4 regions of the Fictibacillus sp. Mic-4 genome follow, and region 1 is predicted to be linked to each of the others. Evidence: riboswitches for the same ligand, from Rfam matches in the RefSeq annotation. Region 1 holds a riboswitch; each other region holds the start of a gene.
The links. Region 1 has a riboswitch for lysine ahead of dapA (4-hydroxy-tetrahydrodipicolinate synthase). Riboswitches for the same ligand answer to the same signal wherever they lie in the genome.

Region 1 (5,785 bases):
GCTGACCGATATGGGTCCGCTAATTACCGAAAAAGAAGCGATTCGCGTTGAACATCTCGTAAATGAAGCGATCGAAAAAGGGGCCGTATTGCTGACGGGCGGGGAGCGCAATGGCGCTTTCTATTCACCGACCGTTTTAATAAACGTCCCTGACGATTGCACGATTGCAAAGGAAGAAATTTTTGGCCCGGTCGTCCTCCTCTATTCTGTTCCAGATCTCGATACCGCGATCCAGGAAGCGAATGATGTGAATTACGGATTACAGGCGGGCATTTTTACAAATAACATCGAGAAGGCATTCCGTGCGATTAAACAGATGGATGTCGGCGGGATTATGGTCAACGACTCTAGCGACTACCGAATTGACAGCATGCCATTTGGAGGCGTGAAAGGGTCTGGACTTGGAAGGGAAGGAATCAAATTTGCGATCCAGGAAATGACGGAGCCGAAAGTGGTTTGCTTCAAATTATGAACGATTAACAATGAGCAATGAACTGCAAGAGGGTGATTACAAATAATAAAATGAGGAGGAACCTTCATTGGAATCATTGAAAAAAGAAGATATCACCATTGTTAATACAAAACTTGCAAAACAATCCGTCATTGCTACTTCGCTCGGCAACGCTATGGAATGGTTCGACTTCGGGCTCTATTCTTATTTAGCGGTTACTATTGGAAAAGTTTTCTTCCCGGAAATCGACCCTTCCGACCAATTGATTTATGCATTAGCGACTTTTGCTATTGCTTTTATCTCACGCCCGATTGGCGGTCTTGTTTTTGGCATGCTGGGAGATCGTTTCGGGCGCAAAAAAGTCCTGTCTCTTACGTTAATTATGATGGCTCTTGCGACATTAAGCATCGGTCTTATTCCGAGTTACGCATCCATTGGAACGGTCGCGCCAGTCTTGTTGATGATGGCAAGGCTGATCCAGGGATTTTCAACAGGAGGGGAATATGCGGGAGCCATGACATTTATCGCAGAATCAACGCCGGATAAAAAACGAGGCTTTATGTCGAGCGGTTTAGAGGTGGGCTCGCTCATTGGCTTTTGCGCAGGCGCTTCGCTGGTCACTTTGATGACATTCCTTCTTGGCTCTGAAAGGATGGTTGATTGGGGTTGGCGGATTCCATTTCTAATTGCTGGCCCTTTAGGGTTTATAGGGCTGTATTTTCGGTCCCGGCTAGAAGAAACCCCTGCTTTTAAAGCGATGGTCAAAGCCGAAGAAGAAGAAAAACATCGTGCTTCTCTTAAAGAAATTGTTACCGACCATTGGAAACCGTTGTTAATTTGCGTAGGAATCGTCCTCTTTTATAATACAGTGAACTATATGCTGCTTACTTATATGCCAGCTTACTTAACACAGGAACTTCATTTTGGAGAAACAAAAGGATTAATGTTGCTCATTATCGTGATGGTGATCACAATGCCGATTATCCTTGCATTCGGCTATTGGAGCGACCGCATTGGGCGTAATCGCATTATTAAGGGAGCTTTAATTGGCATTGTTCTCCTTAGCATCCCAATCTTTATGATGATCGGTAACGGCAATAGCTTTATTGTTTTTTGCGGGGTGCTTCTCCTTAGCGGTTTGCTCGCTGCTTTCCAGGGGACGCTTCCAGCGACGCTACCTTCATTATTTTTTACGAAAGTGCGCTACGGATCACTTGCTATTACGTACAATGTCTCAACCTCTTTATTTGGAGGGACGACGCCTCTTATTATCGCCTGGCTCGTCAGCATTACGAAGAATCGCATGTTCCCCGCTTTTTACTTGATGGCTGTTTGTCTTTTCGGACTCATCATTGTCTCCTGTTTTGTCAAAGAAACAGCGGGCAAATCATTGCGCGGATGCCAGCCGATCGTTGAGGATCCGGATGAAGTAAAAGAAGTTTTGAAAAATCCGGCTCGAGCCCTCTGGTGGAAAGAAGAAGACCATGAAGCAAACATGGTGGCAGCGGATGAGAGAAGTCACGGGATCAAGCCTAAAAAGGGGAAGATATACGGATAAGACGAATGGCCGAATTAATAGCGATCCGTAGTGGATAAAGAGCGCTTTTTCTTACGAAGAATAGATCGCTTCCGCTGGCCCTTATGCCGTAAAAAACAGAGGATGTCCAAAAGTTCTGCTTTTAGGACATCCTCTTTGCATGAATGTTCAGATTGACAGCGATATTTGCTGTTTTTTGTTCAATTATGGCTCAAATTCGAGCAGATCTTGTCTATACTTCGGGGGATCACCCGTTTATTTTCCGAGCCGCATCATTCATTTTCCAAACTGCAGAATTTATTTTCCGAATTACAGATTTTATTTTCTATACCGCAAATTTTATTTTCCAAATTTATTTTCTAAACAGTAAAATTTATTGTCCAAACCAGCTGGATGATTGTCCGAAGACAGTTCAGGCAGCTTGTTCAGCGTACAGGCTCTAAATTGATTTGCTCGAGTACGTTTCGTAGCGCCATTTTTTCTTCTTCGTTTAAAGGTACGAGTGGTAAGCGGACGTCTCCAACATTTACTCCTCTTTCATTTAAAGCGAATTTCACCGGCGATGGGCTTGGCGCGGCAAATAATGCTTTCATAATTGGAAGAAGGCTGCGGTGTTTGGAAGCAGCATCCTGCACGTCACCGCTTCTAAAGCGATTGATCATATCTTGCATTTCATTGCCAATGATGTGTGACGCCACCGAAACGACGCCTGCTCCACCAATCGAAAGCACCGGCAAGGTTAATCCATCATCGCCACTGTACAATGTGAAATCATCTGGCGTTTTTTCAATCATCTGCGCCATGGCATCCAGGTCGCCGCTCGCTTCTTTGATTGCGACAATATTGTCGATTTCAGAAAGGCGGATGACCGTTTCTACCGACATATTGACAACACTTCGACCCGGGATGTTATAAAGCATGACAGGCAATGGCGTTGATTCGGCAATCGCTTTAAAGTGCTGATATAATCCTTCTTGAGACGGTTTATTATAGTATGGGGCAACGAGCATAATGCCGTCTGCTCCCGCTTCTTCCGCTTTCTTTGTTAAGCTGATGGAAGCTTTCGTATTATTTGATCCAGTGCCGGCAATGACCGGAACCTTTCCGCCAGCCGCTTCTACTGTAACTTTAAATAACTCAACTTTCTCTTCCAGCGTCAATGTAGGAGACTCCCCGGTTGTCCCGGCCACAACTAATCCATCAGAACCATTATCAATTAAATGATGAACTAAAGTCCTCACGGCGTTAAAATCCACTTCACCATTTTGATCAAATGGAGTGACCATCGCTGTTAAAACTTGGCCAAAATTCATAGTTTCACACCCTTATATAGTTTTTTATAAGCTTGAGGGATCAGGGCCATCTATTTGCAAACGCAAAAAAGCAACAACGAGGGATTCGCTGTTGCAATAGGAACAAAATTGGTCCATTCGTCACCATGCATGAGATAGCCCTCCATATAGTTTCCTATATGACAGTTCTGTATTTATTCAATAGCAGAACCAGCTTCAAGAAAATGAGATTCTTTTCCGCTTCGGCAAATTCCCCTTTCCACAATCGTCATTGGCTCTCATTCTCCTCGTATTGTGTACTAATGGTCTTTGCTCCTCTATCCTCACTTCAATCGTATTGAAGAAAAGAAATGATTCAATTTGTTTTACTATAACAAGAGATTCCTTATCTTGCAAGGATAAATTAACAATCAGTCCGCTAGCGAATGCTTGAAAGCATAAATGACTGCCTGTGTCCGGTCTTGAACATTCAGCTTGCTTAAAATGTTACTGACATGGACTTTCACAGTCTTTAATGCGATAAAAAGATCATCTGCAATTTCCTGGTTCGTTTTTCCTTCGGCCATGAGAAGCAAAACTTCCATTTCACGTTTTGTCAGTTCCTCATGGGGCAATCGCCGCTCTTTTTGCCGCATTTTCGTCATCATTTTGCCGGTCACTTCCGGCTCCAATACAGATTGGCCATGGTAAGTAGAGCGGATCGCTCTGGCGATTTCGCTCGCTTTCGATGTTTTCAGCATATAGCTCATCGCACCTGCCTCAATCGCAGGATACACCTTTTCATCATCTAAAAAGCTGGTGACTATGATGATTTTTGCATCCGGCCATTGTTCGATAATTTGCTTCGTTGCTTCAATGCCGTCCATCTCCTCCATGACTAAATCCATCAAAATAATATCCGGACGCAAGCTTAAAGCGAGTTCGACCGCCGTTTTTCCATTGTCGGCTTCGCCGATGACTTCAATGTCCGGCTGAGCGGATAAATAGGAAGAGACGCCAATCCTCACCATCTCGTGATCATCGACAAATAACACTTTAATCATTGTCCTCCTCCTTTATCATTGGGACTTTGACCTCCAGGCGGGTCCCTTTATTAACAACGCTGATGATTTTTAGTGTTCCACCAATTTCCGCGGCGCGTTCATGCATGTTTTGCAACCCATAAGACCCCGTTTTTGTTTGTTCTACATTAAAGCCGATGCCGTCATCGGAGATGCGCATAATGACAAATTGATCGCGCTTGATTAGAAGAACGTCCAATGAAGTCGCTTTCGCATGTCGTAATGTGTTGGAGACGGATTCCTGAAGAATGCGGAATAAATGGTCTTCAATCCCTTTGTCAAGCGCCATTTTTTCAACCTTCCATTGAATGTTCATCGGGACTTTTTGCTGCAGCTCAATTAAAAGCTCCTGAATGCCTTCTTGAAGCGATTTTCCTTTTAACGCAACGGGGCGAAGATGAAGGAGCAGGGCCCGCATTTCCAGCTGTGATTGTTGAATCATTTCTTCCACTAATTTAAGCTGCTTCGTCTCACGGTCATCCGAGAGCGGTCTTGATTCAGTAATCGTGGACATAAGCATGGAAGCCGCAAAGAGCTGCTGGCTGACGGAATCATGCAGTTCCCTTGCCAGGCGGTTGCGCTCCTCAGAAACAATTTCTTGTATCCGTTTTTCAAGAACCTCCGCTTTTTCGTTCGCCATTTTTTGAGAGACCTTAGTTTGCTCGGCAAGATGCTTCTTTATCTTTTCAATTTGAGAAAATAGTGAATCGAATTCCTCAAGCTTTGCCTCTCGGTCAAATTCTGATTGCTTCCCTTGTTCCAACTCACTCAAAGAGTCTTCAACGAAACGTAACTGTCTTTGCCAAAAATATCCGGAAACAAGACCGAATAGAAGTCCGATAAGGATGCTCAGCACAGGTACAAAAATGGCAAACGGGAGGTTCCATAGCCTGCGGTCCCATAGCCCTGTCCAATCTGATAATGGATAAGCGATGAAAAACGTAACGACAAGCGCGAGAAACACAATCAATGAAAAAAGAATTCCGGTTAAAATTTGCCGCTGCATAATGCTCATATTCGCTTCACCTCTAAATTCCCAGTGATCATAGAGGTGATGATCTTGATTTTCTGCACCGAGTCGCCATAGCCCGGCGTTTGTACGTGGAGCGTTTCGTTAAACAATCTCGGTTCGCGATAGTCAAAAACCGCCATTGATCCTGCAATGATGGAATGGTGAACGGAAACTTCCACATCATACGGAACGAGAATTTGGACGTTGCCGACAAGATTTCGGATCGAAATGACGCATTCTGATTTAGGGAGAATCGTATTGCTTAAATCGATGACTGTATCGCCAATGCCGGTTTGAATGTTAATGTCATTCCAGTCGTATACATGATCTGTTGTCTTTTGCTTTCCAAAAAGAACATTTTTTAATACGATCGGCCGCCTGCAAACTGCGTCCTTTCCCTGGCTGTCCTCTTGTTCTTGCAGAATGGGCCTT
Region 2 (5,785 bases), on a different contig from region 1:
CGGGTATCCCGTGAAGCGGGCTTCTCGCCCCCTTTCGTTTTCTTTCTTCATCCAACGCTTCGGCGATATGTATGCTATCTGGATTCAACTCAAGAATCGTGTTAAGGCCTGGACCTTGCCCATCATAAAGGGATATCCGTTCCATATACATGCAGACCAATTCTTTTGATGTTAAATTTCCATTCTGAAACGCTTCTTGAATATTGTTGATCGTTGTTTCCTCAAGTTGAAATATTTTCGGCAATAATGGATTCATCATCAACACCTCTTTAATATTGGAAATAATTGAATTTTCTTTTTTATCGTACCATTAAAAATGCTACTTTAATAGCTTATTTAAATAAAAAATCCCATTGGGTAAAGTTACTCAATGGGATAAATGAATAGAATATTTATTTAGGCAATATCGTAATCGAATCACCGACCGGCCGTTCACCCGCGGCATCTGACGGATGAGAAATGAGCTTTCCGCCAACTGCCATAGCGGTTGATCCTCCACCGTCCAAATTTAATGCCTCTTTAGCTCCTAATGCTTTCATTATTTTTGCACTTTCTTTAAAACTGGTCCCTACACTTCGCTCCGGATTCCTTCCATCAACAGTGACTAACAATATATTTCCATTTGCTTTGATACCGGCCATCGTCCGTGGGTGACGTGTGATCCCGAAATGGTAGAAAAATTCTTCATTGGCATGAAAGCCTTCCTGTTCCGCATTAACAAAAATTTCCCCATTTTTCAACAAACGGGGCCCGCCATTGACAATGTTTGCTCCTTTTCCTGCGGCATATGGTTTGCCATCAACATAAAGGTAGTGTTTAGTAGTTAGCCTCATTCCTCGTTTGGCATGTTTTTTCAACCATAGGGCCGCTTCATTCGTTCCTGCTATTACAGACCCATTGAACGGGATCGGCCCCCCTCGTTGTTCTCTGACCTCAACGACATTTCCTTCAGCATTCAATACGGCTTCAACACCTTTGCCCTCTGGTGTACTCCTCCCAAATATCGGATCGAACTCGATGAGTTCACTGTCATCCTTACAAGTAAAATCATGCATGGGAAGCTGTGTCGGAAGATCGCCGCCAACGCCCCCGCAGCTTCGAATAAATCCAGGTTGCCTGTTCATCCCGTCCAGTTCTCTTTTCGCTCCATCTGATGATTGAATGCTCAAATGAGTAGACACTTTTGAAATTGATGCGTTATTCTTAGCATTCGGTAAAATAAAGCTTGTGCGGGAGTTAACGGCTTCGCTTACAAGTTGTCCTTTATGGACTGAAATTCCCGCCAGGTCGCCTGGAGTCCCGTCTTTGGCATCCATCACAAAATAGCCGCCGTTGGTCGCCGCTATCGATTGTGTTCGCTTCGCCATACTTGAAACGGTTTCTTTTCCTTCAACCTTGTCCATTGCCAGAGAAGTTGAAATAGTGCCTTTAAATCGGTGGCGATCAATCTCTATTACATGAATGGACCACAGGCCGGTTGTCCTTGGACTATCAAATCCAGTGTATGTAACTTTTGCATTTAAAAAGCCGTCAGACTTTAATTTTTTATTTAAATTGTTAGCTTCCTTTTCCGCCGGGAACTTGCCGACTCGAACTAAATAGCCTAATTTGTGATGTTTCACATCGTTGGTTGAATCATTTTTAATCGTATGTAAATAAGTGTCATACCCTTTGTTTTTTAAGTCTTCAATCATCATAGCCGCATCCGTTTTTTTATTGAAAAAGCCAATGTCCACCGTATAATATTCGTTGTTCGATTTCTTGCCTCTTTCAATGGAAATGAACGTAACACCTTCAGTGAGCTGTTTAATTACTCGCTTTTCCGGGAGTCCGGATTTTCCGAGGGGGAGCTCTTTAATATGCCGTGTTGTGGGTGCTTCATTCATTTTCGCCAGAGTTATTGAAGGATTTAAAGATGAAGGAATAGATATAGAAGCAATGGCGGAAGCAAAAGTTAATGAAAAAATTGTACTTTTTATTCTTTTTGGACTCACTTTCATTTTTCGTTCTCCCTTCATTTTGCTTACTTTATGCTATCGCATGTTTATTAATTCACAATGAAAACAATGTAAAACATTGTTAATTCCATACAAGAAGTATTCTTTAGAAAACTATTGTCTGATCATGTCGAATCATTTATAATAAAAATGTCTTATTAAATGAATACAGATTAAAATCCTCATCAATCCGATGAGGTAGAGGTCGCGGCTTTTATGAGTAAGAGGGACGAGATGCAGAGAACGTCAATGACTCCATCTGAAAGGAAAAGCTGCCGAAGTTTAAGTCCATCTCTGGGGGCTTAAGCTGGGGCTGTTTCCGAATAGGAACAGAACTGCCGCGTTTGTAATCCAATCAAACGTGGTGCGCTATCTTACGGAAGGTGCATGATTCGGGTAGATTAGACAACCGTCGATTCCTTTCGGCGGTTTTTTTATTTCCCACTCCTTCCAAATAAACGAAAGAGGAGTGTTATTTTATGCAAAGCGCAGCAAGAAATCTGGCAGATCATCCAACTGCCAGCGAAAAAACAGAATTAAAACGGAATTTGAAGTCACGGCATTTAACAATGATTTCACTCGGGGGGACGATTGGTACGGGGTTATTCCTCGCAAGCGGAGGCGCGATTCACTCGGCCGGTCCTGGAGGAGCTCTTCTCGCGTATATTGCGATAGGAATTATGGTTTATTTCTTAATGACAAGCCTTGCGGAAATGGCAGCATACATGCCGGTTGCCGGTTCTTTCAGCACATATGCAACAAAATTTGTCGATCCTTCTCTCGGGTTTGCATTAGGGTGGAATTATTGGTATAACTGGGCAATTACCATAGCTGCTGAATTATCGGCTGTTACGATGATCATGAAGTTCTGGTTTCCGCATAGCCCCTCTCTTCTCTGGAGCGGTCTCTTTTTAGTTATTATGTTTTTATTAAACTTTTTATCCGTTAAAGGGTTTGGAGAAGCGGAATATTGGTTTTCGATCATAAAAGTAATTACTGTGATCGTCTTTTTAATCGTTGGTTTCCTTATGATTTTTGGAATTATGAACGGAGATGCGATCGGGTTTAAAAACTTCACCGTAGGAGATGCGCCGTTTCACGGTGGATTCATGGCAACTCTCGGCATATTTATGGCGGCAGGATTTTCATTCCAAGGAACGGAGCTGCTTGGCGTAGCTGCCGGTGAAAGTGACGACCCCCGTCAAAATATCCCGCGGGCTGTTCGTCAAGTGTTCTGGCGTATTTTGTTGTTTTATGTATTGGCCATTTTCGTTATTAGCTTATTAATCCCTTATACAAATGGCAACCTCGCCAACAGCGATGTAACAGTAAGCCCCTTTACGCTCGTGTTTGATAAAGCGGGAATTGCTTTCGCTGCTTCTGTTATGAATGCGGTTATTTTAACGGCGGTTTTATCTGCGGGAAACTCCGGGATGTATGCTTCAACCCGGATGCTCTGGGATTTGGCCCGGGAAGGAAAAGCGCCCAAGTTTCTTGCTAAATTAAACAACCGCGGTGTTCCGGTCAATGCATTGATCGTTACTTCACTCGTAGGTTGCGTGGCATTTTTAGCATCGTTATTTGGCGACGGGGTTGTTTATACATGGTTGTTAAACGCTTCCGGCATGTCTGGATTTATCGCCTGGCTCGGGATTGCGATCAGCCATTACAGATTCCGGAAAGCGTATGTCGCCCGGGGACTCGATATAAATGCATTGCCATATAAAGCAAAGTGGTTCCCGTTCGGTCCATTATTCGCTTTTGCGCTTTGTCTCGTTGTCATTTTAGGTCAAAACTATTCCGCCTTTATGGGTGGTTCAATTGATTGGTACAGTGTACTTGTTTCCTATATCGGATTGCCGCTATTCATTATCGTTTGGCTTGGATATAAATTCGTTAAAAAAACTAAAGTCGTTCCACTTGATCAATGTGAATTTTAAATCGAAAGCCCGTTAATGCCCAATTGACAGGGTCAAGCGCAGAGAACACCACCCGTTATCATGATCACGGGTGGTGTTATTTCATTTTTATTTTCAAGCCATCAAAATTGGACTCGTTTTCTTTATCACATACCATTCCATGCCTCTTGCCTTTAAGCGCTTAAGAAAAGGAACGGGGGCAATCTTCTCGGGTGGAATGCATCCAGTTTCATTTAAAAGTCCTTCAGCCATCATGTCAACAGCAACAACGGGTGGAACGCCGGTTTGCCAGACTGTTGCTTGAAAGCCCGCCTTTTCAAAGATTACATCGTGATTCGCGATTGTATAGACAAATAATTCAACGTTTTCACCATTTTTCGCCCCTTTCACATTCGCACCAACGCATGAATAGCCATGGATTTTTCCGGCAAGTTCAGCAGGTTTCGGCATTGTTGTTACGACAACATCACGCGGAATTACGTTCACCCCTCCTACTTGAATGGGTTCATCACTATCAAGCCCTAAAAAACGTAAAACTTTAAGGGTGTTTACAAAATCCGGGTGAAGCGCATACCGGAACTCTACATATTCACATCCTTTCCCGATTGACTGACCAAGGGTTGTAGGTTCCTCATGTTCTACCACATAGCAATCTAACCAGCCAATTGGGTCTGGAAATTCAAACTCATCCTTATTCGCAAATGGTGTCGGATAATATTTCATTCCATCTTTTGCGGTCCAATAATTTGGTCTTGCCAGACATTCCTGAATGGCCGTTTGTGGGCTAAAATAGGTGCAAAAGCCTTCATAGTCCACTTTAGAATTATCTCCATCAAGAATCGTAATGGATTTAACTGTATCCAGTTGATCCGCTGCATATCTTGCCGCAATATTTGAAAATCCAGGGTCACAGCCTAACCCCATAATGCCTAAAATTCCCGCTTTTTTAAATTTATCACCCCAATCCAGTTGAGATAGTAGGTCGTCCGGGCTATCGGAAGCCATATCAATATAATGGGTTTTTGTATCGATACACGCCTGCATTACCGTATAATTAAATTTCGGAATCCCTGCATGAAGCAGTACGTCGATGCCATTCAAAATAGAGGCAACACTTTCTTTGCTGCTGGCATCTACTTGATAAACCGAAATCGCTGCTGAAGTGTTTTTCCTTAATGAATTTGCAAAGATTTCTGCCTCAATTGTAGAAATATCCGCAAGAACCAGCCTGGATAAATAACGTTTTTTGATTACTTCTGATGCGCAAACTTGACCTACTCCGCCAACTCCTACTATCGCTACATTAAAACCCAAACAGTCGTCCTCCTATTTAATTAAAAATTCTAAATCCGAATCCGAAACATCCTTTGTTTATCAAATACCATTTCATGCCATTTCCTCAATTTTAATTGCCACCCCCTTTAAGTTAAATAACGACTGCTTCTTTGTCCGAGGTTGTCTTTTACTTTCTTTTTATCATTCCTATTCTCCATTTAACCCCTTGATGCTTCTTCAAAATGCGATATGGATGTTTTAAAAACAAAACTCGAGGGTGCCATTCAGCAAATTATAGGCTGAATAACACCCTCGTTTTTTAAAGACTGTATGCTATTTCACGGAATTATAATCATTGCATGACTTTTCTTGTATCAATAATTTTCTCGTTCAGCATATAAAAGTTTCGCTACATCTTCCGGTTTAAAAGGATTCCCCCATCATTTTGCTCTATCTTTTTTTAAATCAGAAAGCCCAATTCCCATTGCGAAAAACTGGTTCAATTGATCCGTCTTCTTTTTCCCCATCAATAGCTAAATCTTGAGAACCGATCATAAAATCGACGTGATTGATGCTATCATTTAGTCCGATTTT
Region 3 (5,785 bases), on a different contig from region 1:
GTTGGAAGGAACGAACCATCAGGAACGTGAAGCAAAGTGGGGAGCCAATTGGCGGGAGCTCGATCACGGTATCGAAAAAGATGAGGAAGTTTTAAAAAGAGGGATGGAATTCGTTTGTGAGGTGGCAGAACAATATCCGGGTGAAAAAATTATCGTTGTCAGTCATGGCGCGTTTATAAAAAAACTATTAAATGTTTTAATTGAACAAGGGGTAAGTGACGAACCTCTTCACAATACATCGGTCAGCATTGTAACGTTGAATGATAAAACATGGGAATGCAAGTTGTTTAATTGTGCCGATCATTTGAATCGAAGTTTTTAAAAGCCGCAATCTGGGTACGATAATGTTGAGCAAAGAAATAGAAGTACAAGAAAAATGATGGTATACTTTGGCTAATGCAAGATTATGCGGCTTTAAATTACATATATTTTATTGACCGCAAAGCTATTTTTAAGGAGGATTTTACAAATGGCAATTGTAAACGTAACTGATCAAACATTCAATACAGAAACAAACGAAGGACTAGTTCTTGCTGATTTCTGGGCACCATGGTGCGGACCTTGCAAAATGATTGCACCTGTATTAGAAGAACTTGCAAATGAAATGCCAGATGTTAAAATTGTGAAATTAGATGTTGATGAAAATCAAGATACAGCAAGCAAATTTGGCGTTATGAGCATCCCGACTTTAATCGTTTTTAAAGACGGAGAAAAAGTCGATCAAGTTGTTGGTTTCCAACCAAAAGAGAAATTGGTTGAACTCTTGAACCAACATAAATAAAAATAAAAAAGTGTCCGGTTATGCCGGGCACTTTTTTATTCGTGCGGCTAAATCTTCATAAAAAGCTTCTTTTTCATCTACGGTTACATAAAGCGTTTTGACTTTTCTTTTGATTCCATACAATCCGATTGCCGTAACAGGTTGTTTAAATATGATTTCAAATTGAGGCCGTTCCTCTTCCAGCAGCTGTATGGTTCGAACATGGAAACAATGCCTATCATTTTATTCTAATACAATACTTTGCACTTATTTGGTTATGATGAGTTAGTGCATTTTAGCCAAAAAAATCTATCAATTTAAAGATCAATTTTTAGTTGAGGTATTCAGTAAAGTTTGGCGATCATCTTATGGGATAATCGCCTCTTTCTGTTTTCCATAACTGCAAGAACGGGTGTTTCGTGCTATGATGGAGGGTAGAGAAGAAAGAAGAAAGGAGGGCGTAGCGTGAATACGATTAAAGAAAAGCTCGCTATTTTGCCGGCACAACCGGGCTGTTACTTGATGAAAGATCAATTTGGCCAAATCATTTATGTCGGCAAGGCAAAAGTATTGAAAAATCGTGTCCGCTCCTACTTTACTGGAACTCACGACGGGAAGACACAACGGCTTGTAAGTGAAATTAAAGATTTTGAATACATTGTAACCTCTTCGGAAATTGAAGCCCTTCTGTTAGAAATGAACTTAATCAAGAAGCATGACCCGAAATACAATGTTATGCTCAAAGACGATAAAAGCTATCCTTATTTAAAAATTACCGCGGAAAAACATCCCCGCCTTTTGTATACGCGCAAAGTGAAAAAAGACGGCGGGAAATATTTTGGGCCGTTTGTCAATGCCGGGGCGGCTCAAGAAACGAAAAAACTGCTCGACCGGCTTTTTCCGCTGCGGAAATGCAACACCATCCCTGATCGTGTTTGTCTCTATTACCATATTGGGCAATGCTTAGCTCCTTGCGTGAATGAAGTAAGCAAGGAAGAAAACGCGCAAATGGTGGAAGGAATTAGTAAATTTCTTGGCGGCGGGTATAAGGAAGTGAAAGAAGAGCTGACGGAAAAAATGCTTGCTGCATCCGAACAATTAAACTTTGAGCGTGCAAAAGAATTAAGGGATCAAATTCATCACATTGAAGCTGTTATGGAAAAACAAAAGATGATGACGGCTGATCTCATTGACCGTGATGTATTTGGATATACATTTGATAAAGGCTGGATGTGTGTACAAGTATTTTTTATCCGTCAGGGAAAACTGATCGCACGTGATGTTTCACTTTTTCCATTTTACGGGGAAGCCGATGAAGATGTTGTTACCTTTATTGGTCAATTTTATTTACAAAAAAATTATCCGCTACCAAAAGAAATTTTGTTGCCGGCTGAAATTGATGGCGAATTAGTAAAAGAATTGCTTGGTATAAAGGTGATTCAACCAAAAAGAGGCCAAAAAAAAGAACTTGTCGAGTTGGCGACAAAAAATGCAAAACTTGCTTTAGAGGAAAAATTTGCCCTTATTGAAAGGGATGAAGACCGAACAATTCGTGCGATCCAAAACCTTGGAAAACAGATGAACATCGCTCCGCCATATCGGATCGAGGCCTTTGATAATTCAAACATTCACGGAACGAACCCTGTATCGGCAATGATCGTCTTTACGGATGGGAAACCAAATAAAAGAGAATACCGGAAATACAAAATTAAAACGGTTGAAGGTCCGGATGACTATGCATCCATGCGTGAGGTCATTCGAAGACGGTATTCAAGAATGTTAAAAGAAAATGGCCCATTACCTGATTTAATCATTATCGACGGAGGGAAAGGGCAAATCGCAGCAGCGCAAGATGTTCTTGAAAATGAGCTGAACTTGTTCATTCCGGTAGCAGGGTTGGCCAAAGACGATAAACACCGCACCTCGCAATTGTGGATGGGCGATCCCCTGAAATTTATTCCATTGCCCCGGAATAGCCAGGAATTTTATTTATTGCAGCGCATTCAGGACGAAGTTCACCGTTTTGCGATATCATTCCATCGCCAGGTTCGAGCAAAGGGAATGTTTTCTTCAAGTCTTGACAATATTCCCGGGGTTGGCGAAAAGCGTAAAAAAGCATTATTGAAACACTTCGGCTCGATTAAAAAAATGAAAGAAGCGAGCATAGAAGAGATTCAGGCTGCGGGAATACCGGGGCCGATAGCAAAAACAATTTATGAGGCGTTAAAAAAAGATTCATAAAATGAATTGAAATTTGGATATAAGTTTGCTAAACTATAACCAATTTAATATATGTGCCATGCTTCAATTGAAGTGATGGTAGAGGAGCAAAAACCAACAGTATCCCATTTGAAGAGTAAGGAGCTCTTATGATAGTGGGGGAAAGGGGATTTTTGCCGAAGTTTGATGAAACTCCTTCGTTCATCAGGCTGGACCTGTATCTGAATAAGTGCAGGGCTGTCATGCATCCTTACCCAAAGGGTGTATGGAGAACTATCTCACATGAGGGGAAACAAAACTGGCTTACTGTTGCATATTCAAGCAACAATAAGGTTTTTTCCTTATTGTTGCTTTTTGTTTTCTCTAAAGAGATCGATTGGTAAAAAATACGGAAAGTAAGAGCGGGAAGAGAGGATGAAAGTAATGGCAGTAATGGTGCAAAAGTTTGGAGGAACAAGTGTAGGCAGTGTAGAACGCATTCAAAATGTTGCCAATCGCGTCATTCAAACAGTAGAAGAAGGTCACAGTGTTGTCGTTGTCGTTTCAGCAATGGGCAAAACGACGGATACACTCGTTCGTTTGGCGGGGGAAATTTCACAAAAGCCTTCGCAAAGAGAAATGGATATGCTCTTATCAACGGGTGAGCAAGTAACGATTGCCCTTCTTTCGATGGCGCTTCAAGAAAAAGGGTATGAAGCAGTATCATTAACAGGATGGCAGGCAGGTATTGAAACAGAGAAAGTTTTTGGAAATGCGCGAATACGTAACATTCATACGGATCGAATTTGCCGTTTATTGGAGGAAGGTAAAATTGTCATCGTTGCCGGCTTTCAGGGAGTTGTTTCGGGACCGGATGAAATAACGACACTTGGAAGAGGCGGATCGGATACGACGGCTGTCGCATTAGCTGCTGCATTGAAAGCCGAGAAATGCGATATATTTACTGATGTAACAGGGGTGTTTACAACAGACCCAAGAGTCATTGACGGGGCGAGAAAACTGGAATCGATCTCATATGATGAAATGCTTGAAATGGCTAATCTAGGTGCAGGGGTATTGCATCCAAGAGCGGTGGAATTTGCGAAAAATTATGGTGTAAAACTGGAAGTACGTTCAAGTTTATCGATGGAAAGCGGAACGATTGTTGAGGAGGAATGTACGGTGGAAAATCAATTGGTCGTAAGAGGTCTTGCATTTGAAGGAAATGTGACAAAAGTAACGGTGGAAGGCTTGCCGAACGAGTTAACAACTCTTTCACATTTGTTCACAATGCTTGCGGAAAACGGGATTAATGTTGATATCATTATTCAAAATGTGAACGAGAATGAATCGATGAATATTTCATTTTCGATCGATTCAAATGTATTGGACAATACGATTTCCGTTTTGGAAACTAATCGTCACAGGCTTGGTTTTGAATCGATTGTTCACGAGGATCAGCTTGCTAAAGTGTCGATTGTTGGATCAGGCATGATTTCCAATCCTGGAGTCGCCGCAAAAATGTTTAAATCATTGGCTGATCAAGGCATTATGATTAAGATGGTAAGCACTTCTGAAATTAAAGTATCGACAATTGTTGACCAGGAATTCATGATTAAAGCAATTGAAACATTACACGACGTTTTTGAATTAGATGCGAGAGAGCCTGTAGCTCACAAATAAAGTCCGGTGACCACCGGACTTTTTATTGTACCTATTGTTAACCTTATTGTTTTATAAGTTGACAATAGTCCTTTTTTTCTTTACGATAGTTTAAGAATATACTAGAAAGGAGCCTACGGAATGACTAACGCTCTTTTTATCACGGGAGTTGACACAGGCGTTGGAAAAACAGTTGTTACGGCCTATTTAACGGCTTTAATTCAAAAAGAAGGGATGAAAGCCGTTCCTTTTAAACCGATACAAAGCGGTGGAATCGAACACGCCGGGAAGCTTATTGCCGAAGACGTTCAATTTTATAAACAGTTGGCGGCATTGCCGTATTCCCAGGAAGAATTATGTACATATTGCTTAAAAGATGCCGTTTCGCCGCACTTAGCGGCAAATCGTTCAAAAATTGAGATCGACCGCAAACGGATAATCGAACAGTTCCATCAACTGCAAAAGGAAAATGATTTTGTATTCGTTGAAGGAGCGGGGGGTCTTGTCGTTCCACTTGCTGAAGATCGAAAGGGTGTCTATATGACTGCCGACCTGATCTGCGATTTACGGTTGCCGTTATTGATCGTCACTCATCCGGAGCTTGGAACGATTAATCATACATTGTTGACCATTGCTTATGCAAAGTCTAAAGGAATTCCGATTGTGGGGCTAATTTTTAACCAGATGCCCGAAGAGCCAGGTTTTATGCAAGAAGATAACATAAACATGATCCAAAAACTAAGTGGAGTACCGGTAATAGGCTGTATTCCATCAATTGCCGCGCCTCTCATTCCCGAGATGCAAAAGAAACTCGCTTCTAAAGAACCATTGATTAATAGAGACATATTTTTCAAGCGCTTAAAACAATGTCAAAACGAGTTTATGGAGGTCACCAATTGAAAATGCATGAGTTAGAACAATGGGATAAAGAGTATGTATGGCATCCATTTACGCAAATGCAACAATACAAGAAAGAAAAACCACTCATCATTGAGCGGGGAGAAGGAAATTATTTAATCGATATCGAGGGAAATCGTTATTTAGATGGATACTCTTCTCTCTGGGTGAACGTTCATGGACATGCTCATCCGCTGCTGAATGAAGCGCTTAAGGAGCAGCTTGAGAAAATCTCTCACTCCACATTGTTAGGAGCAGCAAATGTCC
Region 4 (5,785 bases), on a different contig from region 1:
AGAACCAAGCCCGCTCGAAGTAGAAATGTTTAATTATCAACAAGATTTGGATCAATATGTCATCGTACATGAAAACAAGGAGACGGAAAAGAAATTGCATGATACTTAATATCCTTATTACCATATTTATCGGCTTTGCCGGAGGGATTGCGGTGGGATCGGGATTTGTCGCCTTTTTAACTGTTCTAGGAATTGTCCCCCGGCTTATGCAATTGAGTAAAACGTATTCACGTATTCGCAGTTATGAAGCGAGTGTTACGTTAGGCGCTATTATTGGCGGCTGGATGAATTTGCGTCATTTGACGTTTTCCATGTCCCCGCTCTTGCTTATTCCAATCGGCTTGTTTTTTGGCGTTTTTATTGGAATGCTGGCCGCTGCTTTGACGGAAGTGCTCAATGTTTTGCCTATTTTGGCTAAAAGGATTGGATTTGAAGAGAAACTGATTATTATTTTAATGGCCATCGTATTCGGAAAAGTATTTGGATCACTTTTTCATTGGGTCTATTATGTAAACCATTAAATAGGGAGGCACCATGAAGAAGAAGCGCGTTATTTTCATAACCGATGGCGATCTTTATGCGTTAAAGGCCGCGGAACTCGTTGCAAAGAAGATAGGAGGACGATGCATATCAGCATCAATGGGCAATCCGACCAGAATTACGGGGGGAGAATTGATCCGTTTTATTCAAGAGACTCCGTATGACCCTGTGCTTGTCTTATTTGATGATTGTGGACAAAAAGGGGAGGGGCCAGGCGAGCGAGCGATGCGTGACATTTGCCGCCACCCACAAATAGAAGTTCTCGGTGCGGTCGCCGTGGCTTCGAAAACCCATTATGCCGAATGGACAAAGGTAGATTTCAGTATCGATCGTTATGGTAATTTAACCGAATACGGAATTGATAAAAGCGGTTTGCCCGATTTAGAAATGGGAAGAATTAACGGAGACACCGTATATATTCTCGATGAATTAGATTTGCCTATTGTCATCGGTGTTGGCGATATAGGTAAAATGGCCGGGTATGATTCAGTAGAAAAAGGAGCACCGATCACGACCCAGGCAATCCAAATGATATTAGAAAGGAGTGGCGTAAGTGGCACAAAAGAAAGCAAAAATACCAATCAGCAAGAAAATTGAAGAAAATGAAGAACTGTTGAAAAAACGGCTCGGAATAGGGGAAACCTTTGATGTCGGCGTTCGCAAATTGCTTTTGCTGAAAACAAAAGTGCAGCTCTATTATTGCAACGGGCTTTGCGATACGACTTATATCATTCAAATTATGAGGGAATTTATGCTAATGAACAACCAGCATAAAAGTCCCCATAGTGTAAAAGAGGTCATACATAATCATATTACTCATGAACAAGTAGAACTGACGGATAATATGGATGAAGCGGTTGATCGATTGCTCTCCGGATTAATCCTTATTTTTGTAGATGGCGAGGATGAAGTATTTATTGTTGATGTCCGTAGTTACCCTGGTAGGAATCCGGAAGAACCGGATACAGAAAAAGTTGTCAGGGGGTCAAGGGACGGGTACACCGAAAATATTATCATCAATACAGCATTAACGAGAAGAAGGCTAAGAGATGAAAGGCTTCGAAATGAAATTGTACAGGTTGGGGAACGGTCAAAAACGGATATTTGTATTTCCTATTTAAAAGATGTTGCAGATCCCGGATTAATAAAATTGATTAAAAAAGAAATAAGCACAATTAGCATCGACGGTATTCCAATGGCGGACAAGACGATTGAAGAATATCTTGTCAAGCAAGGATTCAATCCATTTCCAATGGCCCGTTATACTGAACGTCCCGACGTTGCCGTTCAGCACCTTTTAGAAGGGCACGTGCTTGTGATGGTTGATACGTCCCCAAGCGTTTTAATCACCCCGACGACTTATTTTCACCATGTTCAGCACGCGGAGGAGTTCCGTCAAACTCCGCTGACCGGGGCATTTGAAAGATGGTTTCGTTTTATCGGCATCCTTGCTGCCATCATGCTTGTTCCACTCTGGTATTTATATGTGCAGGATCCGCATTTGCTTCCAAAAGGCCTGGAATTTATCGGTCCAAACAAACACGGCCATTTGCCGATCTTTCTTCAGTTATTATTAGCTGAAGTCGGAATTCATTTATTGCGGCTTGCGGCCATCCATACTCCAAATGCCCTTGCTACTTCCATGGGATTAGTTGCGGCAGTGCTCATTGGACAAATCGCCATCAGTGTCGGAGTTTTCGTTCCTGAAGTCATTTTATACAGTTCTGTTTCAGCCATCGGAACGTTTGTCACTCCAAGTGTGGAATTAGGATTGGCGAATGATCTTTTTCGGATATTGCTGCTTTTACTTGTCGCGATTTTCCACGTTCCGGGCTATGTTATTGGCTTGACGCTGTTTATTATTTTTATTGCGAATATGAAAAATTTAAATACACCGTATTTATGGCCGTTTATGCCATTTAACGCGAAGGCGCTGCTTACAATTATTATGCGGGTGGCCGTACCGATGACAAAAATGAGGCCAAGTATTTTACATCCGCAAAATCCGAAAAGAACATCAAATTAAGCCTTGCACAATTAGGGGAATGTATGTTAAAGTTTTTCATAATAATTAAATATGCCTCATTCTTCGCAATGGGGTAGAGGCGCAAAGCGAATGAGTACGATTATGAAGTGAATGGACACGATGAAGTAATCGGAAAGGTCAATTTGCCGAAGTGTAAAATGGGTCCATGCCATTTTATGCTGGGTCGTTGTCAAATAGGCAACGGACTGTCACTACAAATTACGTAGTGGAGAGCTATTCCGACAATGAGGGTACGGGTTCAAGACAGTTAATGTACCTTTTTTGGCATTAGCTGTCTTTTCATTTTTCGTCGGATTGAATCTCTATATTTTCGGAGAGGAGATTGGTCAATGTTTTTACATGGAACAAGTTTGATTAATGAAAAAGGGCATTTAACGATTGGGTCAGTAGATACAATTGAATTGGCAAAAAAATACGGTACGCCTTTATATATATATGATGTTGCGCTAATAAGACAGAGGGCAAGAGCGTTTAAAGAAGCTTTCCAGGTTCATGGCGTTACAGCGCAAGTGGCGTATGCAAGCAAAGCGTTTTCTTGCATTGCGATGGTTCAACTAATGGAAGAAGAAGGGCTTAGCCTTGACGTTGTATCCGGTGGAGAACTTTATACAGCGATCCATGCGGGATTCCCGACGGAAAAAATCCATTTTCATGGCAACAATAAAAGTTATGCAGAATTGGAGTTTGCGTTAAAAGAGAATATCGGCTGTTTTGTTGTCGATAATTTTCACGAACTATCGATGCTCCATGAGCTTTGTGAAAGATATGATAAGAAGACGCAAATTTTGCTCAGAGTGACCCCGGGCATTGAAGCACATACCCATGAATATATTTTAACTGGACAGGAAGATTCGAAATTTGGCTTTGATTTGCAAAATGGACAGGCAGAAGAAGCGATGCTATATGCTCTAAAACACTCAAAACGCCTTCATCTGGCAGGAATTCATTGCCATATTGGCTCGCAAATCTTTGAAACGACAGGATTTGTTTTAGCGATTGAAAAATTATTTGACTATTTGGCCCGCTGGCATAGTCAGCACTCTTACTTTCCGGAAGTGCTTAATTTAGGTGGCGGATTCGGCATACGATATACGTCTGAAGACCAACCGCTTGAGCCGCGTGTGTATATCGATGCGATGGTTCAAGAAGTGAAAAAGCATACAAAAAAATTAGGGGCAGAATGTCCGGAAATATGGATCGAACCAGGAAGATCGCTTGTCGGGGACGCCGGAACGACAATTTATTCCATCGGTTCGCAAAAGGACATTCCGGAAGTCCGCCATTACGTCTCAGTCGATGGAGGAATGAGCGACAATATTCGTCCGGCGTTATATCAGGCTCGTTATGAAGCTATGGTTGCAAATAAAGCGTTTGCCCCATACACGAAGACCGTCTCAATCGCTGGAAAGTGCTGTGAATCAGGTGATATGCTCATTTGGGATTTGAAATTGCCTGAAGTGGAAGCAAATGATATTTTAGCTGTTTTTTGCACGGGCGCATACGGTTATTCGATGGCCAACAATTACAATCGACTGCCAAGACCGGCTGTTGTTTTTGTAGAAAACGGAGAAGAACAGATCGTCGTCAAACGAGAAACATATGAAAACATTATCCAGCAAGATGTTCCTTTAAGAAAAGGTGCGCTTGTTTAAAGTTAAAAAAGAGACAATAGATGTTGTCTCTTTTTTGCCTTTGGCTATTTTATGGTATGATAGAGAAGATCTATTACAAAGGAGAGATGTAATTATGGCTAAAAAAGGATACATACTAATGCTTGATGGAGATAAAATCGAATTCGAATTATTTCCTAACGAAGCACCGGGGACGGTCGCCAATTTTGAGAAATTAGCAAATGAAGGATTCTACAATGGTCTTACTTTCCACCGCGTGATTCCGGGCTTTGTAAGTCAAGGTGGTTGCCCTCACGGAACAGGAACTGGCGGACCGGGTTATACAATTAAATGCGAAACAGAAGGAAATCCGCACAAACATGTTCCAGGCGCTCTTTCTATGGCTCATGCAGGAAAAGATACCGGGGGAAGCCAATTTTTCATCGTTCATGAAGCTCAACCTCATTTAAACGGCGTTCATACCGTTTTTGGCCAGGTGACTTCAGGAATGGACACGGTGCTAAACATGAGAAACGGCGATACAATGGAGAAAGTCGTCGTATTTGATGAGTAAAAGTGAGAAGAGGATACCCTGAAATCAGGATATCCTCTTTTTTAGGGTATTCTCCTGTCTGCTTTTTGTTTTTTCTGCTTTAGCCTTTCTTCAATCACATCTGTACGGTCTCTTAGCTTATGTTTATGGATAATGTATTTATTATTGAAATCACTTTCAGAGCCCCATCGAAGTCCGGTTTGTTGAAGTATTCTTTCACATTCTTTTCGTAAACCAAGATCTAAAAGGGGTAAATTCATGTCGGAATATACCTCGTCGTTTTCAATTTCGATGTCCCTTTTCGTTAGCAATTCCATTAAGGCCTCGTAATGTAAGCCATAACGGGAGAGCTCTTCCTTTTGATTGGAAAGAATACGAATAGCGCTCTTTATCATGCGAAGAGCACCGGTTTTGTTTCCGCGGCGCTGATGATAAAGAGAGACCGCAATTTGAATAAGGCCGACCCAAACGCTATTTTGTGCACCTTCGTTTTTCCAATGTTCTTCAAGTACTTCATGGCATTCAAAATAGTCTCTGTTCCCATGAAAATAGGTAAGGTAATCAATGAGTGCTTTTGGATACACGTTCATTCCCCTTTCTTTCCCAGTTTATCAAAAACGGAGCACACTTGCTAAAGATTTTCTTTTTTACATTAGAGGAAAGCCATTTTTTTCAGTTGAAACGGTATACATAATAACAGACTAAATTGAGCAAAGGAGTGGGATATTTGATCATTCGGACCATCCCAACGCACGAAGATATAGAGTCCGGACGGCTAGCCGGTCAAACGGTCATTGTCATTGATGTACTCAGAGCGTCAACGACAATTGCTGCTGCGTTCGATGCTGGTTTTTCTACTGTTATCACGGTTGAAACTGAGCAAGAGGCCTTATCGTTAAAAAGTGAAAATACCATTTTAGCCGGAGAGAGGCATTGTGAAAAAAGAAAAGGCTTTGATTACAACAATTCGCCTACAGAGATATGTAAAAAGAGGCATGACGGAGAAAGTTTAATTCTTATGACGACGAATGGAAC

Region 2: another riboswitch for lysine. It lies ahead of WD019_RS20315 (amino acid permease); the one in region 1 lies ahead of dapA (4-hydroxy-tetrahydrodipicolinate synthase).
Region 3: another riboswitch for lysine. It lies ahead of WD019_RS04440 (aspartate kinase); the one in region 1 lies ahead of dapA (4-hydroxy-tetrahydrodipicolinate synthase).
Region 4: another riboswitch for lysine. It lies ahead of lysA (diaminopimelate decarboxylase); the one in region 1 lies ahead of dapA (4-hydroxy-tetrahydrodipicolinate synthase).

The regions. Positions count from the first base shown of each region.
Region 1 is NZ_JBBHZM010000046.1:9,727-15,511, forward strand. It holds gene WD019_RS19325 (aldehyde dehydrogenase family protein) at 1-472, shown strand, start outside; gene WD019_RS19330 (MFS transporter) at 540-2,009, shown strand; gene dapA (4-hydroxy-tetrahydrodipicolinate synthase) at 2,414-3,301, opposite strand; lysine riboswitch at 3,429-3,608, opposite strand; gene WD019_RS19340 (response regulator transcription factor) at 3,691-4,323, opposite strand; gene WD019_RS19345 (sensor histidine kinase) at 4,316-5,356, opposite strand; gene liaF (cell wall-active antibiotics response protein LiaF) at 5,353-5,785, opposite strand, start outside.
Region 2 is NZ_JBBHZM010000057.1:1,274-7,058, forward strand. It holds gene WD019_RS20305 (amidase) at 1-259, opposite strand, end outside; gene WD019_RS20310 (phosphodiester glycosidase family protein) at 393-2,000, opposite strand; lysine riboswitch at 2,189-2,377, shown strand; gene WD019_RS20315 (amino acid permease) at 2,477-3,937, shown strand; gene WD019_RS20320 (saccharopine dehydrogenase family protein) at 4,031-5,230, opposite strand; gene WD019_RS20325 (aminopeptidase) at 5,657-5,785, opposite strand, start outside.
Region 3 is NZ_JBBHZM010000003.1:135,016-140,800, forward strand. It holds gene WD019_RS04425 (histidine phosphatase family protein) at 1-322, shown strand, start outside; gene trxA (thioredoxin) at 470-781, shown strand; gene uvrC (excinuclease ABC subunit UvrC) at 1,226-3,001, shown strand; lysine riboswitch at 3,073-3,264, shown strand; gene WD019_RS04440 (aspartate kinase) at 3,404-4,642, shown strand; gene bioD (dethiobiotin synthase) at 4,763-5,521, shown strand; gene bioA (adenosylmethionine--8-amino-7-oxononanoate transaminase) at 5,524-5,785, shown strand, end outside.
Region 4 is NZ_JBBHZM010000005.1:2,372-8,156, reverse strand. It holds gene WD019_RS05695 (stage V sporulation protein AA) at 1-109, shown strand, start outside; gene WD019_RS05690 (stage V sporulation protein AB) at 99-521, shown strand; gene WD019_RS05685 (stage V sporulation protein AE) at 535-1,137, shown strand; gene WD019_RS05680 (spore germination protein) at 1,094-2,566, shown strand; lysine riboswitch at 2,633-2,811, shown strand; gene lysA (diaminopimelate decarboxylase) at 2,917-4,239, shown strand; gene WD019_RS05670 (peptidylprolyl isomerase) at 4,334-4,771, shown strand; gene WD019_RS05665 (DUF309 domain-containing protein) at 4,813-5,334, opposite strand; gene WD019_RS05660 (2-phosphosulfolactate phosphatase) at 5,478-5,785, shown strand, end outside.